3 regions of the Paenibacillus sp. J2L1-98 genome follow, and region 3 is predicted to be linked to each of the others. Evidence: riboswitches for the same ligand, from Rfam matches in the RefSeq annotation. Region 3 holds a riboswitch; each other region holds the start of a gene.

Region 1 (5,657 bases), on a different contig from region 3:
AGTTCATCCTCCGGGGGCGGCCTTTGTCCTCCTTTATAAAGCCCTATATGATTCCGTAAAAGCGGCGCGTATTGGCAAGCAGTATTTCCGCAACTCGCCGGGCGGGCTGCTGCTTAACGACCGCAATATGCCCCGCCGCATCGGCAGCCATCGCAGGCCGCGTCGGCAGAGAGGCATACGGCCCTTCGAACGGCCACGGCCCGTCCGTCTCCACCATCAGCTGCTCTAACGGATACTGCTCCACAAGCTGCTGAATTTCCTCCTCGTAAGCAACATCCGGCGTAACCGATACCATGTAGCCGCAGGCAGCCATCCGGCTTACCGTTTTTTCGCTGCCCTTGAACCAATGGAAATGCGCTCTGCGAACGCCATGCTTCTCCAGAATGTCGCATGCCTTATCTGCATCCTCATACACCGCATGCAGCACAATCGGACGATCCAGATCGGCGGCCAGTGCGGCGAATCGCTCAAGCAGCTCCAAATAAGGCTTCTCATCAAATGACACGCCCGCCCGCGCTTCCTCTGCCTCCGTCCGCGTATAATACGGAAGCCCGACCTCTCCAATCGCAAACCGCTCGCCCGCTGCATGGCGCAAGCGAATCCAGGCGAACAGCTCATCGAGCTCCGCTTCAGCAGGAATAGGCTGCTCCGGATGAAAGCCGTAAGCCGGATGCACCCGTCCAGGGTAACGAAGGGCAATTTCGCGGTTCATTATCGACGATTGCAGATGCATCGAGACGGCAACCACCGCAGCGACGCCTTCTGCGAAGGCATTTTCCAGCAGCGGCTCCCGCTCCTCAGCGGCATATAAATCAACGTGAAGATGTGCATCTATGCATAAGCCTGCCGGCAAGACAGACTTTGAGCTAAGCGGTCCCTCAAGGCTGCCATCCTCAATTTCGTTCGGCATCTATCCGCTTCCTTCCTTCGCACTGATTTTTAGCAGCTCGTAAATGTTCTGCTTCAATTCGTTAAATCGCGGATCCGTCCATAGCGCCTCATGGCGAGGACGCTCAAAAGGCACTTGAAATTGCTCAAGTACTGCCGCAGGCGAAGCGGACAGCACGATAATCCGGTCGGACAGAAACAGCGCCTCCTCGATGCTATGCGTAACGAGCAGCACCGATCTGCGATTTTGTTCCCAGATCGACATTAGCCATTGCTGCATCTGCAGCCGCGTCAAGGCGTCCAATGCGCCAAAAGGCTCGTCCAGCAGCATTAGACGCTGCGGCGCAAGCAATGCCCGAAGGAAAGAAACCCGCTGCAGCATACCGCCGGACAGCACATGCGGATAGGAATCCGCATATTCATGCAAGCCGATCCGCTTCAGCCACTCTCTTGTCTTCCCCTTCGCCGACTTTCGGTCAACGCCGGAGATCGTAAGCGACAGCTCAATATTGCCCGCAACGGTTCGCCATGGCAGCAGCGACGCTTGCTGCGGCATGTAAGAAATATGTCCGCGCTCTCCGGTCGTCTGCCTGCCGTTAATCCAGATCTCGCCTGCCGATGGCTGCTCCAAGCCGCCAATGATTTGAAACAATGTCGTCTTCCCGCTGCCGGAGGGTCCTACAATCGATACGAATTCTCCATCCGCTACGGTAAACGATAAGCCCGCGAGCACCTCTTTGCTAAAGGCACCTTTGCCAAACTGCTTCCGGATGCCTTGCACCTGCAGCGTTTCCGTATTATTCTCAGCCTTATTGCTCATCTGCTACTTCACCTCGTTCTCAGGGCGCCAACGTATGACGAGTCGCTCCGCTAAGACCACAAATCCAAATAACGTCAAACTGAGCGCAACGATAATTATGACCGCCGCAAACACGCGTTCCGGCATAAAGCCTTTGGATGATATCAGCATGAACGAGCCTAGTCCCTTGTTCGTGCCGAGCCATTCGGCTACAACCGCGCTCAGCACGCTGTAGGAGGCCGCAATTTTTAATCCTGAAAATAAATGAACGACGGCATGCGGAAGCTCCAGCCGCCAAAACAGCTGCCACTTGCGGATACCGATCATTTGCAAATAATCGCGAAGCTGCGCATCGGTATTCATTAAGCCGCTCAGCATAGCTACCGTTATCGGGAAAAAACACACCATGATCACAAGCAGAACCTTCGGCAGCAGACCCCAGCCAAGCAGCATCGTCAAAATCGGCGCAATCGCAATAACGGGCACGTTTTGCGATAGAACGAGCAGCGGGTATACCGCCGCCCGTACGCCGGGAATTAAATGCAGCAAAGCGGCGAGCACGAAGCCCACTGCCGATCCTCCTGCAAAGCCAAGCAGCGTTAGCTGCACCGTCGCTTCCGTATGTGTCATTAGCCGCGGCCAAATCCGGATTGCCTCCTGCACGATCGAAACAGGCGATGGAATCAGCCATTGTTGAAATAAACCAAGAGCAGACGCCGTCTGCCAGCACGCAAGCAGCACTGTCAGCACGATGGCTGGAGGCCATATTTTTGACCAAATGCTGCTCCTATTGTCCATCTGGATATTTCTCCAGCAGCCTGTCCATCGATGCTCCGTTCGCCGGATTGTAATAAATTTTTATTTGCGAAATAACGGAGGGACAGCCCATTTCCGTCATCGCTTCGCTCATCGACTGCACCACGCTGAGCAGATGGCTAAGCTCGCCCTCCATCGTCGTCTCAAGCGGCGCTACGCGGTACGGCACGCCCGCTGCTTTAATAATCTCGATTGCCCGGTCCACGTATGGAATGACGCTTTCGCCACCCGGTGTTGTCGGCAGTATTTGAATGCTCACTAAGGCGCTTGCCATCTGATTTCCTGCTTTCTCATCGTTGTTAACGGAAGCGGCCAATGCCGCCTCCTCGGTCTTCGCCGAAAGTTTCCCAATCCTTATTCCGGCAAAAATTCATTCGTGAATGCTTTGTCCGCCTCAAGTTCCTTCTCCAGCAGCTTGTGCTCGTACATCCAGCTCGCGTAATTTTCCCATACGCTGAGCTTCTGTTCGCCCCAGCGAGGCGCGTCATCCTGATATTTCGGACTTAGCCATTTCTGGCTTGCGCGCACGAGATCCGCATTTAAATCGGGCTCCGCTTTAATCAAAAGCTCTGCTGCATCCCCGGGATTGTCAATCGCGTATTGGTAGCCTTTGGAAGCGGCAGCCGTGAACGCTTTGACCACATCCGGTTTATCCTTGATCATCGTCTCATTCGTCACAAGCACCGGCGTATAGTAGTCCAGCTTGTCGCTGTAATCGGTCAAATAAAGCATATTGATTTTTTCGCCGCGAAGCTCTGCTTCCACGCCGGTCCACGCATAATAAATCCATGCAAAATCAATATCGCGCTTAACCGCCGTAAAAAAGTCGCTGTCGCCGATGCTGATAATGTTCACTTTGCCGATGTCCGCGCCCTTCTCCTGCATAAGCGATTGAATGACCGCCTCCTCGACAGGAGCGCCCCAGCCGCCGTAGGTCTTGCCTTCGAATTTCTCAGGCGAATCGATCCCCTTCGCGAGCGGCGATGCGAAGCCCGAGGTGTTGTGCTGAATGACTGCCGCGATCGACACGAGCGGAACGCCGGCGATCCGAGCCATCGTTACCGACTCCTGGTAGCTTACGCCGAACTGTACGTTGCCCGAGGCTACCATTTGATCGGCACCGCTTTGACCCGGTTGAATAATTTCAACATCAAGTCCCTGCTCCTTGAAAAAGCCTTTATCTCTAGCTGCATAAAGCCCGGTATGGTTCGTATTCGGCGTCCAGTCCAGAACAACCTGCACCTTCTCAAGCGGCTTGTCCGCCGCTCCCTCCTGTTTTTGCGGCTGCCCGCCCGCCTCTGGCCCGTTGTTATTTGCGCCGCAGCCTGCCAGCGCCATTACGAACACGAGCATAGCAGCTGTGATTCTCCACGACATTTGCCTTGCTTTCTTCTGATTCATGATGTGTTTGTTCCCCTCTCGCTGCTTCTGTTTATAATGGTGACAATTCCTCGTTAGTATCCGGTTCATCGCCGCATCTTGCAATGCTGCAATAAAAAAACGTCCCCCTGATCCGGAGGACGCCCTATAATCGGCTGTGCAGCTGTTAGTACTGGCAAAGGCCGAACCGCTCCGACCCTAGCCTGGCAAGCAAACAAAGCTTCTGTCCCTACGCTGGCATTATCCAGATCAGGTTTAGCGGGTCGGAATTGTACAGATAATCCCCTCTCAGCCGGCTTTAGCAGCTCCCCGGAACATATTCGGTTCGTCAACATCTTCAATTGTATAGCAAAACCCGAACATGACGCTAGCTTTTTTCAAAAATGATTATCATCAAGCCTTATTTCGCTTCGTCTTCCGGCACACCGCCACGACATACATCGGCTCGGCGCTCTTAAGCTCGTGGAGCGGGATCAGCATGTGCGGCGTCCAATTCCGCTTATGCTCCTCACTGCGATCTGGCGCGATTGCGTTCATTTGGCGCAGCCAGCGCATCGCAGGAAACCTCGAATCATCGAACGCATTCTGACCATACACGGCCTCGACCGCGTAGTGCATGACAAGCTCTCCTATCAGCTCAGCCGTACGGTATTCAAAGCGGTGATGCTGGTTAAAGGGCTGCTCCTCGAAATAAATATGCATATTCGTAACGGCGCGATTCGGCGTCGATACGATAAACAAGCCTCCATCTTTCAGCACGCGAGCCGACTCCCTTATCCAATCCGCTCCCGAGACGACATGCTCGATCGTCTCGAAGGAAACGACAGCATCAAACGATTCATCCTCAAAGGGCAGCCGCAGCACATCTCCCTCCGCAAACGAGACGCCGCTGCTGCCGTAGTCCCGCCCGGCCCGCTCAAGCGACGGCCCGTCAACGTCGACACCTACCACCTCAGCCGCTCCCGCCCGCTTCAGCATGGCGCTTCCGTAACCCGCTCCGCAAGCGGCATCCAGCACGCGCAATCCCTTCACCAGCGGTCCGGCAAATTCATAACGGCTCATATGCTCATGATAGACGCTGCTATAGCCTTGCTTGACCGCTTGATTCACAACCAGCCGCTCGCCTGTAAACCGCACATCGTTTTGCTCCGTGAGCTGCTCCGCTTCTCCTTCTGGAGGCGATATCTGCTTTGCTACATTCGCTAGCGCTGCTTGCGCAGTCTCCTGAACAACGGCCTGAGCCGACGTATCTTCCCCTTCCTCACCATTGACCCCAAGTTCAGCCGGCTCGCCGTTTTTGTCTGCTTCCTCCCGCTGGACCGCAGACGGGACGCGTCCATACACGAGTAAATAAGCGGCTGTAAGCTCATCCGTAATCGCTTCATCCGTTATCTGCCCAAGCAGGCGGATATAATCAAGCTGCTCCTGCGGTTTATGCTCGGCGAGCGTAACCTTCACATAAGAAAAACCGGACTGCACGTACAGTTGATTAACCTGCTGCAGCGTATACTGGATAGCCGCTTGACGCTGCGCCCTCACATTCATCGGGTCCAAATACTTCCGGACATTCTCGAAATAAAACCGGTTCGCAAAGCAGCCGATTATCCAGCCGCCAGGCTTCAACAGGCTGACTAGCCGCTTCATCGCTTGCGGCGTCCCGTAGGCGTGGGCATCTCCGATCATTATCCCGTCCAATCCTTCGGCAGGCAGAGACCAATTCTCCTGCTCTTCCGAGCGGAATACGGTAATTCCCGACGCTTCCGCAACTCTCGCC
Region 2 (5,657 bases), on a different contig from region 3:
GGATGCAAACTAACAAACGAATTCCCGTTATGGAAGTGTTCGGACCGACCGTACAAGGGGAAGGCATGGTCATTGGCCGGAAAACGATGTTCGTTCGTACCGCAGGCTGCGACTACAGCTGCTCCTGGTGCGATTCAGCATTTACTTGGGACGGCAGCGCCAAAGCAGATATTCGCATGCTGACGGCGAATGAAATTATTGAGCAACTAGAGGAAATCGGCGGCAAAGCATTTGAGCATGTAACGATTTCCGGCGGCAATCCCGCGCTGCTGCCCCAGCTGGGCGAATTAATTGAAGAGCTTCATGAGCGGGGGATAAGCGTTGCTCTTGAGACGCAAGGCAGCCGCTGGCAGGATTGGTTTTGGTTGATTGACGAGCTGACTTTATCGCCTAAGCCGCCAAGCTCCGGGATGGAGACGGATTGGACGGTGCTCGACGATATCGTAGCCAAGCTGGGCGATCGGGCAGTACGATTCAGCCTGAAGACGGTCGTATTCGATGATGAGGATCTCGTTTACGCGACCCGTGTTCATCAGCGCTATCCGAAGGTTCCGTTTTATTTGCAGGCGGGCAACGATAATTTGCAGGAAACGGAGCCGCGGCTCATGCTTCCGTATTTGGTGGAGCGCTATGAATGGCTGATCGGGCAGGTAATGCCGAATTCCGAATTGAATCGGGTTCACGTGCTTCCGCAGCTTCATACCTGGGTATGGGGCAATAAGAAGGGTGTCTAATACAAATAAAGCAAGAGGAGCGAACAAGTCATGGAAGGAAGAAGCAAGGAAGAGCTGCAAGGCGTGACGCTGCTAGGCAATCAAGGAACAAAATACTTGTTCAGTTATTCGCCGGAAATTTTGGAGGCATTCGATAATAAGCATCCGAACCGGGACTATTTCGTAAAGTTTAATTGTCCGGAGTTTACCAGCCTTTGCCCGATGACGGGGCAGCCGGATTTTGCGACTATTTATATTTCATACATTCCCGGTCCGAGAATGGTAGAGAGCAAGTCGCTCAAGCTGTATCTGTTCAGCTTCCGCAATCACGGCGATTTCCACGAGGATTGCATGAATATTATTATGAATGATTTGATTGCACTTATGAACCCAAAATATATCGAAGTATGGGGCAAGTTTACGCCTCGCGGCGGCATATCTATCGACCCTTATTGCAACTGGGGGCAGCCGGGCACCAAATACGAGCAAATAGCGGAGCATCGCCTCATGAATCATGATCTCTATCCGGAGAAAGTGGATAACCGCTAAGTAACCAGTCAATGATCAAAAATGCGCTATGTATGTCCGTACTGCTTTGCAGCATAGCGGCATCCTTAACGAGCTTTGGAATCGTACCGGAGAGGGCAATTGCGTCTCAAAGCGCTCCGCAAGCCGAATATGCTCAAGGAGACAGCATGATCGAGTCAGCCATGAACGCGTTAGACATTCCTCGAGCAGCGCTGGAAAAGGTTTAGCGTCAGGAGAAAACAGCCGAATAGCTTGGATAATTAACAAACGCCGCTTCCGTTACGGAAGCGGCGTTTGTTATGGTTATCTGTATGTTGTCCTAGTCATGCATCCCGCTGCGCAGCCTGCGCTGATACGCAAAATGATTCGTAGGTCCATGGCCGCCGCCGAACCCTAGCTGATCTTCAATGGCGGCTTGAATGAAGGCTTTGGCTGTTCTAATCGCATCCGGTACTGAATTTCCTTGCGCGATAAGAGCCGTTAACGCAGCCGAGAAGGTGCACCCGGTACCATGAGTATGACGGGTATCGATGCGCTTGCTTTCTAAATAGTCGAATCGCTCCCCATCATAAATGAGGTCGACAAGCCGTTCGCTGCCCGTATCATGGCCGCCCTTAATGACGACATAACGCGAGCCCATTTGATACAGGATTTTGGCTGCTTCCTCCCGGTTGCTGAGCGTGCGGATAGGCATCCTCGCGAGCAGCTCAGCCTCCGGAATGTTAGGCGTAGTCACGAGCGCGAGCGGCAGCAAATACTTGATGAGCGATTGAATGGCTTCCTGCTGGAGCAGGGAAGAGCCTCCTTTGGCTACCATGACAGGATCAATGATCAAGTTCTGCCACTTAAACTGTTTTATTTTGGCGGCCACGATCTCTATGATTTCTCCGTTAAACAGCATGCCTGTCTTTAGTGCGGCAGGTTCCAGGTCTTCGCCAATCGATTCAAGCTGCCTTCTAATGGCCGCAGCCTCCATAGGATAGACGCCTTGAACGCCAAGCGTATTCTGGGCAGTAACCGCGGTTATGACGGACATGCCGTATGTGCCGAGCTCTTGAAAGGTTTTCAGATCGGCTTGAATACCTGCGCCGCCGCCGCTGTCTGAGCCTGCAATCGTTAACGCTTTATATATTTTCATCTCATTATCTCCTTCGATCGTATAGTTGCATTACGGCAGCAGCTGCTCAAGCTTTGCATTCTGCTTGAGCGTTTCAGCAGAAACAAGCGCTAATTGATTGATTAATTCAACCTGAAAGTTTCCCGGTCCTTGCCCGGCAGTACGGTCATAGGCTATTTCAGCGGCAACACCGTAGAATGCGAGCGCTTCAGCCACAGCCGCTACCATGGCTTTCCCGCCGACTGCCGCGAAAGCGCCGACCAACGAGCTAAGCAAGCAGCCTGCACCGGTTATTTTCGTTAAAATCGGATGTCCGTTGCCCACCAGGAACGTTGTATTGCCATCGGTAATAACATCCTCTTTGCCGGTAATGACAACGATACAGCCGAGCTTGCGCGCAGCCGACTGAGCGATAGAGATGGCGTTACCTTCGCCTTCGCCGGCATCAACGCCCTTGATGGACCAGCTCTCGCCGATGACATTAGCGACTTCGGCCACATTTCCTCTCAGCACGGCCAGTTTTACGCCTTCGATGATCCTGCGGGCGGCAGCGGTGCGAAAGGACGTAGCGCCTGCGCCTACCGGATCGAATACGACAGGCACATTATGTTCATTGGCGGATTTTCCGGCGAGCAAACAGGCTTCTACGATTTGCTCATCCAGCGTGCCGATATTGAGCACGACGGCGCTTGCCATTTTGGCCACATCGGCAACTTCCTCATGGGCATAGGCCATAAAGGGGGATGCGCCCAGGGCAAGCAGGCCGTTAGCGGTAAAATTGGTGACCACGATGTTCGTAATGTTATGGATAAGCGGATTTTGTTCCCGTATTTTGTTTAGAGCGTTCATCGATACGATCCTCCTTAAGGGGTTCGAAATTCAGCACGGGGTTTCCTGCCTCAGCATTCCTCCGCAGACAAATAAAGACCCGCCCATTTCCGAAGGGAAATGAAGGGTCTAACGTTCAACAAGGCTAGCGGACATGAATGAAAGCTTCTGCTCCACTTCCCTCCGCTGGAATGATCCAGATCAGGTTCCAAGGGTCCGGAGCAAATGCGCTCCATCTCAGCCGTTAAACTCCCCTAGTGAAATTAATAGGTAAATATAAGATTTGTATTTTTTCTACTATAGCATACACTGGAGAGATGTAAACCTTAATTATTGGAAAAGGCGTTGAACAAATGAAAAATCTACTCGTAACAGGCTATCGGGCGCATGAGCTTAATATTTTCAGCCAGAAGCATGAGGGCATCGTTTATATTAAAAAAGCGTTGACAGGAAAGCTGATTCCGCTCATAGAAGACGGACTCGAATGGGTCATCACCCCGGGCCAGTATGGCGTTGATCTGTGGGCTTGCGAGGTCGTCATCGCGCTCAAGGAAATATATCCTCATTTGAGGCTTTCGATTATTACGGCTTACAGCAACCCGGAAGAAAAGTGGAAGGACGATAAAAAGGAATTTTATCAGCAGGTGCTGAGAGGGGTTGATTATTACGCCGCGGTCAGCAACCAGCCGTATAACGGGATTTGGCAGTTTACGGCGCGGGACGAGCTGTTGTTCCGCAAGACGGACGGCATCCTGCTCGTTTACGATGAGGATGCCGGCGAGGGCAGCCCGAAGTTTTTCAAAGAGAAAGCTTTAAAGAAGCAGCAGGCAGACGGATACGGCTACATCAGCATCAGCTCGGAGGACATTCAAAGCATCGCTGACGACGACAATTTGTATTCGGATAATTAATCAAATAGATATCGAATTAGTCAGATGACCCTTCTGTGATTATTGCAGAGGGGTGTTTGTTGTTTTATCCGCAGGCTCGCGCATTGAAGGGTGCAGGATGTTTTTCTTTTATGCTGCGCTTTGAATTCTCTTTACAGCGTTAGTCTGGTCTGCTAGAATGGCTACATTCAATTGTTAACCTTAATGATAATAATTTGGTTAACAATCAAAAAGATTAACGGATGGTGATTTATGATGACACCGCATTATGAACGGCTTGCAGCCATTAATAAGGCTCACTTATGGCATCCTTTTACGCAAATGAAAGATTACAATGACGCTGATCCGCTCATTATCGAACGGGGCGAAGGCGTCCGGCTCTATGACGTTCAGGGAAGAGCTTATTATGACGGCTTTTCATCCGTTTGGCTCAATGTGCACGGGCATAATGTGCCGGAGTTGAATCAGGCGATTACGGACCAGTTAGAACGGGTCGCCCACACTACTTTGCTCGGAATGGCGAATGTACCGGCAATCGAGCTTGCTGAGAAGCTGGCGGAGATCGCTCCGAAAGGCTTACATAAAGTTTTTTACTCCGATTCCGGAGCAACCGGAGTCGAAATTGCAATCAAAATGGCATTTCAATATTGGCACAATCGCGGGGTAAGAGGTAAAACGACGTTCATTACAATGAAGCAGGCGTACCATGGGGATACGATCGGCGCGGTCAGCGTAGGCGCTATTCCGCTTTATCATGACGTGTTCCGCCCCATGCTTTTTCCATCCCATGTTATTCCTTATCCGTATGCTTACCGTCATGAGGGCGGTGCCGCTGAAGCGAAGCAAGAAACACTCACAGCTTTGCGTCATCTTCTTGAGACGCGGTCAGATGAGATCGCTGCGCTCATCGTGGAGCCTATAGTGCAAGGGGCCAGCGGCATCATAGTAATGCCTCAGGGCTGTTTACGCGAGATGGCTGCGCTGTGCCGCGAGTATAACGTACTGCTCATCGCTGACGAGGTGGCGACTGGTTTCGGCCGGACAGGCGCTATGTTCGCTTGCGATCTCGAAGACGTTGCACCTGATCTGATGGTAATCGGGAAAGGCCTTACGGGCGGCTATTTGCCTGTGGCTGCAACGCTTGCGACGGATGAGGTGTACGACGCGTTTTATGCCGATTATCACGAGCAGAAAACATTTTTCCACGGTCATTCTTTCACGGGCAATCCGCTTGGCTGCGCCGTAGCTCTGGCCAGCTTGAAGCTGTTTGAAGAGCGCAGCATGGTTGAAGGCGTGCAGGCGAAGGCGTCATTTGTAGCGCAAAAGCTTGCAGCGCTTAAGGATCGTCCGCATGTCGGCGAAATCCGGCAGCAGGGTCTGATGATCGGCATCGAGCTCGTGCGCGATAAAGTGTCGCGTGAGCCTTACAATTGGGAAGAACGAATCGGCGTACGCACGAGCCAAAGGGCGAGAGAGCTTGGCATGCTTACGAGGCCGCTTGGCAATGTCATCGTGTTCATTCCACCGCTTGCCAGCACAGAAGCAGAGCTTGATGCCATGACGGATATTTTGGCGGAATCG
Region 3 (5,657 bases):
GGAGGATTTATTCGATAAATGGCTGGACCATTCTCTCGCGCAAAGCGTGAATTGCCATTGCCCGGCCGCGGCATGCTGCGGACCGAACCTGCTGGTAAAAGATATGTACTACAAGGACGTTAATTTCCATGAGCGGAACGCGATGCTTGATTAGTGTGACGGTAAGCGGTAGGTTCAGGCTTAATAGCGGAATAAAGCGCATATAAACTATTAGAGAGGAGGAGAAGCTGTTGTCTATCAAGACAATCATCTTTATCGCATTAGGATTACTGCTGCTCTACTTGTTTTTTACGGTCGGGGCCCCATTCCTGCTTGCGCTTGTTGTAGCTATATCTCTAGAGCCGCTTAACCAGCTTTTCATGAAGAAGTTCCAAATGAATCGGCTAATGGCGGCCACCATATCAAGCAGCCTCTTCACAATTATTCTTATTGGCTTAATCGCCTTGCTTGGCGTCAAAGTTGTGGCTGAGCTGATCGCCTTCTTCAAAAAAGTGCCGAACTACTTCGAAAATGCCAATAACTTGGTTGACGATCTTATGCTTCAGGCGCAATCGCTATATCAAAATTTCCCGCCCGATGCGATTCAAACGCTGGAAAATTGGTTAATGGGTCTAACGAGCGCGCTGACTAAAATGGTGGGCACCTTATCGAACACGGTCATTACCCTCGCCTCAAGCATTCCAGGGATGTTCATCTTCTTTATCGTCTTTTTGGTAGCGGTCTACATGATGAACTTTAGCCTGAATACGATGAAGACTACCGTATTGTCATTGTTTGAGGAGAAGTCGCAGCCGCAGGTCAATGATTTGCTGAACAATCTCAAGAAATCGATTTTCGGCTTTTTGCGTTCGCAATTCATTTTGAGTGCCCTTACATATATCATTTCTTTAATTGGCCTGCTGGTGCTTAACGTGAAATATCCGCTGGCGATCGCGCTGCTTATTATTATCGTTGATATTATGCCGATTCTTGGAACAGGCTCTGTGCTAGTACCGTGGGGAGGCTATTTGATGCTTACAGGTAACTTATATGTGGGCGTCGGGCTTATCGTGCTGTTTCTCGTCATTACCGTATTCCGTCGCATCGTTGAGCCGAAAATTCTCGGCGATTCCGTTGGTATCGGCTCTTTGTCAGCACTCATAAGCTTATATGTAGGCTTCAAGCTGGTTGGCGTAATAGGTGTATTCATCGGGCCGCTGGTCGTTATTATATATATGGCGGCACGTAAGGCCGGATTATTCCAGATGAAATTCAAGCTGTAAGCTTGCAAGGCCGTGTCAAAGTCATTTCCCTTCGCGTATGATACTGCAAAATAGCAGATCATGTAGGAGGCATCCGAGTAGATGGCACCAATCAAAATGGCGATTGTGACGCCGGGCTCTTTCCCGATTCCATCATCAGGAAGCAGCTCCGTAGAGCGTGTAATAGAGAAGTTTGCTCCGCTGCTGAAACCTTACGCAGAACCGCGTATTTTCGGAAAATTAAGTAAGCGGCTGCCCCGTCGGGGATCGTTTAACGGTGTATTCTGCGAACGGTTTCCAACCGGCAGCATAGAGCGATATATTCAGAATGTAGGACAGGCGGTGCGGCAGTTTTCTCCTCACGTCATTGACGTCGAGAATCGCCCGCAATTTGTGCTGACGATGAAGCGAATGAACCCAGGCAAACGTGTCTGGCTTTATTTGCATTCATCAACTTTTATATCCCCCAAGTATATATCGCCCGCCCATCTCCATAAGTGCCTGCAGGCAGCGGATAAAATCATTGTAAATAGCGAGTTTCTTAGGCGGATCATTATGTCTAAAGCGCCAGAGGTTGCGTCTAATCTGCGAGTGATTTATCCTGGGGTCGAAATCGCTCGATTCCCGTCGCAGTATTCCGCTGAAGGTGCAGCAAAAAGGGAGAAGCTGCGTAAAAAAAGGGGCTTGAGCGGCAAAAAGGTAGTGCTGTTCATGGGACGGCTCATCCCGCTTAAGGGCGTTCACCATTTGCTGAAAATCGTGCCGCAGCTTGCCAAAAGCAATCCCAATCTTGTCGTCGTAATCGTAGGCAGCCCGTTTTACGGTTCGCATCGCAAAACAGCCTATGTCCGCAAGCTCGAAAAGCTGGGACGCAAAAGCCCGGGCCATGTTCGTTTTGTGCCTTATGTGCCGCATACCGAGGTGCCGGGCTGGATGCTCGTTGCTGACGTAGCGGTCGTTCCGTCCGGGCAGCGCGAGGCGTTTGGCCTCGTTAATGTGGAGGCGATGTCCTGCGGCGTACCTGTTGTAGCGACGCGAGCAGGCGGAATGAAGGAAATTATCCGTAACGGCATAACCGGCTATTTGGTTAATCCGGCTAAGGTTGAATCGGAGCTGAAGGAAAAGCTGGATTTGCTTCTGCGTGATAAGCAGCTGCGGCAGAAGCTCGGCAGGAATAGCCGCGAGCGGGTCGAGCAGACGTTCACATGGCGGCATACGGCAGATCGTTGGGTGAAGCTGATGAAGGAAAGCGGTCTTTAGCGGGACCTGTTTTTCCGGCTGATGGTAATAAAGGGTTGACATCCCTCATCTCTAAACGTTATAGTCAAACAAGGAAATCCACTAGGGGCGCCGTCACGGCTGAGATAAAGCGATTCGCTTTGGTCCCTTTGAACCTGATCTGGGTTATGCCAGCGTAGGAAAGTGGGATTGTGCGTTTATGCAATTGCGCGTGAGAGCTCTGCCGAATTCAGCTGAAACGTCAGCTGAAATAAGCATGACTTTTGAAGCCTCATCTATCCGGAGGGAAACCCCGGCCAGATGACATGCGCCTGACGACACACTTCGACCGCTCCTTCGCTGGAGCGGTTTTTTTGTTATATAAGACTACACGCTCCAGCGATTGCAGTGCATGCACCACTCATGCAGTGTATTACAGCGGTGCTTTAAACTTTCTTATAAGCTCGCATATGCCTCAAGGAGATATTCTACATATACCAAATTGGGAGGTTTTTGATATGCCGATTATTACGACTCCGCTTCCGGGCAGCCGGAAAGTTTATGTAACTGGCTCGAAGGAAAGTATCCGTGTACCAATGAGAGAAATTGCTTTGGAGGCAAGCTCGGGAAGAAATGGCGAAGAGCTGCCGAACGAACCGATAAGAGTTTATGATGCAAGCGGCCCTTATACCGATGAAAGCTATACAGCAGATGTGCGGCGCGGATTGCCGAACCTTCGCAGCGAATGGATTAACGAACGCGGAGATGTGGAGCATTATGGAGGCCGGGAAATAAAGCCTGAGGATAACGGGTTTTTGACAGAGGAAAAGGCAAATCAACGGGGGGCCGAGCGCTTTCCTGGCCTGATGAGACAGCCGCTGCGGGCAAAAGCCGGACAAAATGTGACGCAGCTTCATTATGCCCGTAAGGGGATTATTACTTCGGAGATGGAATACATCGCGATTCGCGAAGGAATGGACGCGGAGTTTGTACGCAGCGAGATTGCAGCCGGGCGTGCGATTATCCCGACAAACATCAATCATCCGGAGAGCGAGCCGATGATTATCGGACGTCATTTTCACGTAAAAATCAATGCGAATATCGGTAATTCCGCCGTTGCGTCCTCGATCGAAGAGGAAGTGGAGAAAATGACGTGGGCGACCCGTTGGGGAGCCGACACGATAATGGATTTGTCCACGGGCAAAAATATCCACACGACGCGTGAATGGATCATCCGTAATTCTCCGGTTCCGGTTGGAACGGTGCCGATCTATCAAGCGCTGGAGAAGGTAAACGGCAAAGCGGAGGACCTCAGCTGGGAAGTATTCCGCGATACGCTTATCGAGCAAGCGGAACAAGGCGTCGATTATTTCACCATTCATGCGGGCGTGCTTCTGCGTTACATACCGCTCACAGCTAAACGCGTTACCGGCATTGTCTCGCGGGGCGGATCAATTATGGCCGCGTGGTGCCTGGCTCACCATAAGGAAAACTTCTTATATACGCATTTCGAAGAGATTTGCGAGATTATGAAGGCATATGACGTGTCGTTCTCTTTGGGCGACGGTTTGAGACCGGGTTCGATTGCCGATGCGAATGATGCAGCACAATTCGCCGAGCTTGATACGCTGGGCGAACTGACGAAAATCGCTTGGAAGCATGACGTTCAGGTTATGATCGAAGGCCCGGGTCATGTGCCGATGCATCTTATAAAAGAAAATATGGACCGTCAGCTGGAAGTTTGCGATGAAGCTCCTTTTTACACGCTAGGGCCGCTTACGACAGATATTGCACCAGGCTATGACCATATTACGTCGGCTATCGGAGCCGCAATGATCGGTTGGTTCGGTACGGCCATGCTTTGCTACGTAACGCCGAAGGAGCATCTGGGGCTTCCGAACAAGGAGGATGTGAAAGAAGGCGTTATTACTTACAAAATCGCAGCTCATGCTGCCGACTTGGCGAAGGGCCATCCGCGGGCGAAATACCGTGACGATGCGTTGTCCAAGGCGCGTTTCGAATTCCGCTGGCGCGACCAGTTCCATCTATCGCTTGACCCTGAGCGCGCAATGGCGTATCACGATGAAACGCTCCCGGCGGATGCGGCAAAATCGGCACATTTCTGTTCCATGTGCGGTCCTAAGTTTTGCAGCATGCGCATAACCCAGGATATCAGGGAATACGCTGCGCAAAACGGGATGGAAACGACAGATGCGATTGAAGCGGGGATGAAGGAAAAGTCGGATGCGTTTAAAGCGGCAGGAAGCAGCATTTATAGCTAGCGCTGCCTGGACGTACAGCCGATTGTTGGAATAATTTAGAAGAAATGCCGTCAGTGATCATGTCAGCCGGACATGATCGCTGGCGGCATTTTGTTTGCATCACTGCCATGGAATGATTGAATTTTAGCGTTGAAAATGTATGAATTATCTGCTATATTGAAAACGAGAATCGTTATCAATATAGCAGATTATTCATACAGAAGGGTAGTTAGAAGATGTCTTCTTCATTAAACGCGAAAGCAGCGGCAGGCACGAAGCTGCCTACACGGCCTCTGATGGCCACGGTCATTCTGTTTGGCGGGATAGCTGCACTGATCTTGTCCTTGGCGTTATCGATATCTGTCGGAGCGGCGGATATTAGCCTATCCACGGTTTGGGAAGCCGTCTTCCACTTTAATCCGGATCAAATTCAGCATCAGATTATTAAAGAGCTTCGGATGCCGCGTGCGATCGCAGCGGCATTGGTAGGGGCCGCATTCGCTGTCGCAGGCTCTGTTATGCAGGGGCTGACTCGAAATCCGCTCGCGGATTCGAGCTTGCTTGGCATTAACGCAGGCGCGGGCTTCATGCTGGCGCTTTGCTTTGCTTTTTTTCCATCGATATCTTACTTAGGGCTGATGATTATATGCTTTGCCGGCGCAGCTGTTTCAATGGGGCTTGTATACGGAATCGGCTCGCTTGCGAAGGGCGGCTTGACGCCCGTCCGGCTTACGTTAGCCGGCGCAGCCGTAGGGGCTTTGCTGCTTGCTCTTACTGAAGGAATTGCGATCTATTTCAAAATTGGCCAGGATTTGGCCTTCTGGTATGCCGGCGGCGTAGCGGGGACAAAATGGCTGCAAATTGAAATCGTTTCTCCGTGGGTAATCGGCGGCTTGCTTGGCGCTATTGCGCTGTCCCGTTCGATTACGCTGCTCAG

What was found. A riboswitch is a leader RNA that binds a small molecule or an ion and turns the genes downstream of it on or off. The one in region 3 is predicted to bind thiamine pyrophosphate.
Region 1: it holds a riboswitch for thiamine pyrophosphate, as region 3 does, so the genes downstream of both, AC0YNZ_RS01460 (ABC transporter substrate-binding protein) here and thiC (phosphomethylpyrimidine synthase ThiC) in region 3, are expected to answer to the same signal.
Region 2: it holds a riboswitch for thiamine pyrophosphate, as region 3 does, so the genes downstream of both, thiM (hydroxyethylthiazole kinase) here and thiC (phosphomethylpyrimidine synthase ThiC) in region 3, are expected to answer to the same signal.

What each region holds. Positions count from the first base shown of each region.
Region 1 is NZ_JBWDNW010000001.1:298,013-303,669, forward strand. It holds gene AC0YNZ_RS01440 (TatD family hydrolase) at 44-910, opposite strand; gene AC0YNZ_RS01445 (ABC transporter ATP-binding protein) at 911-1,708, opposite strand; gene AC0YNZ_RS01450 (ABC transporter permease) at 1,712-2,485, opposite strand; gene AC0YNZ_RS01455 (thiamine-binding protein) at 2,475-2,777, opposite strand; gene AC0YNZ_RS01460 (ABC transporter substrate-binding protein) at 2,858-3,904, opposite strand; TPP riboswitch at 4,093-4,205, opposite strand; gene AC0YNZ_RS01465 (methyltransferase domain-containing protein) at 4,277-5,657, opposite strand, start outside.
Region 2 is NZ_JBWDNW010000002.1:706,520-712,176, reverse strand. It holds gene queD (6-carboxytetrahydropterin synthase QueD) at 1-13, shown strand, start outside; gene queE (7-carboxy-7-deazaguanine synthase QueE) at 3-734, shown strand; gene queF (preQ(1) synthase) at 765-1,262, shown strand; gene AC0YNZ_RS08235 (hypothetical protein) at 1,274-1,468, shown strand; gene thiD (bifunctional hydroxymethylpyrimidine kinase/phosphomethylpyrimidine kinase) at 1,561-2,379, opposite strand; gene thiM (hydroxyethylthiazole kinase) at 2,410-3,207, opposite strand; TPP riboswitch at 3,348-3,452, opposite strand; gene AC0YNZ_RS08220 (SLOG family protein) at 3,540-4,097, shown strand; gene bioA (adenosylmethionine--8-amino-7-oxononanoate transaminase) at 4,332-5,657, shown strand, end outside.
Region 3 is NZ_JBWDNW010000031.1:45,762-51,418, forward strand. It holds gene yfkAB (radical SAM/CxCxxxxC motif protein YfkAB) at 1-154, shown strand, start outside; gene ytvI (sporulation integral membrane protein YtvI) at 231-1,262, shown strand; gene AC0YNZ_RS29145 (glycosyltransferase family 4 protein) at 1,344-2,501, shown strand; TPP riboswitch at 2,575-2,679, shown strand; gene thiC (phosphomethylpyrimidine synthase ThiC) at 2,978-4,741, shown strand; gene AC0YNZ_RS29155 (FecCD family ABC transporter permease) at 4,957-5,657, shown strand, end outside.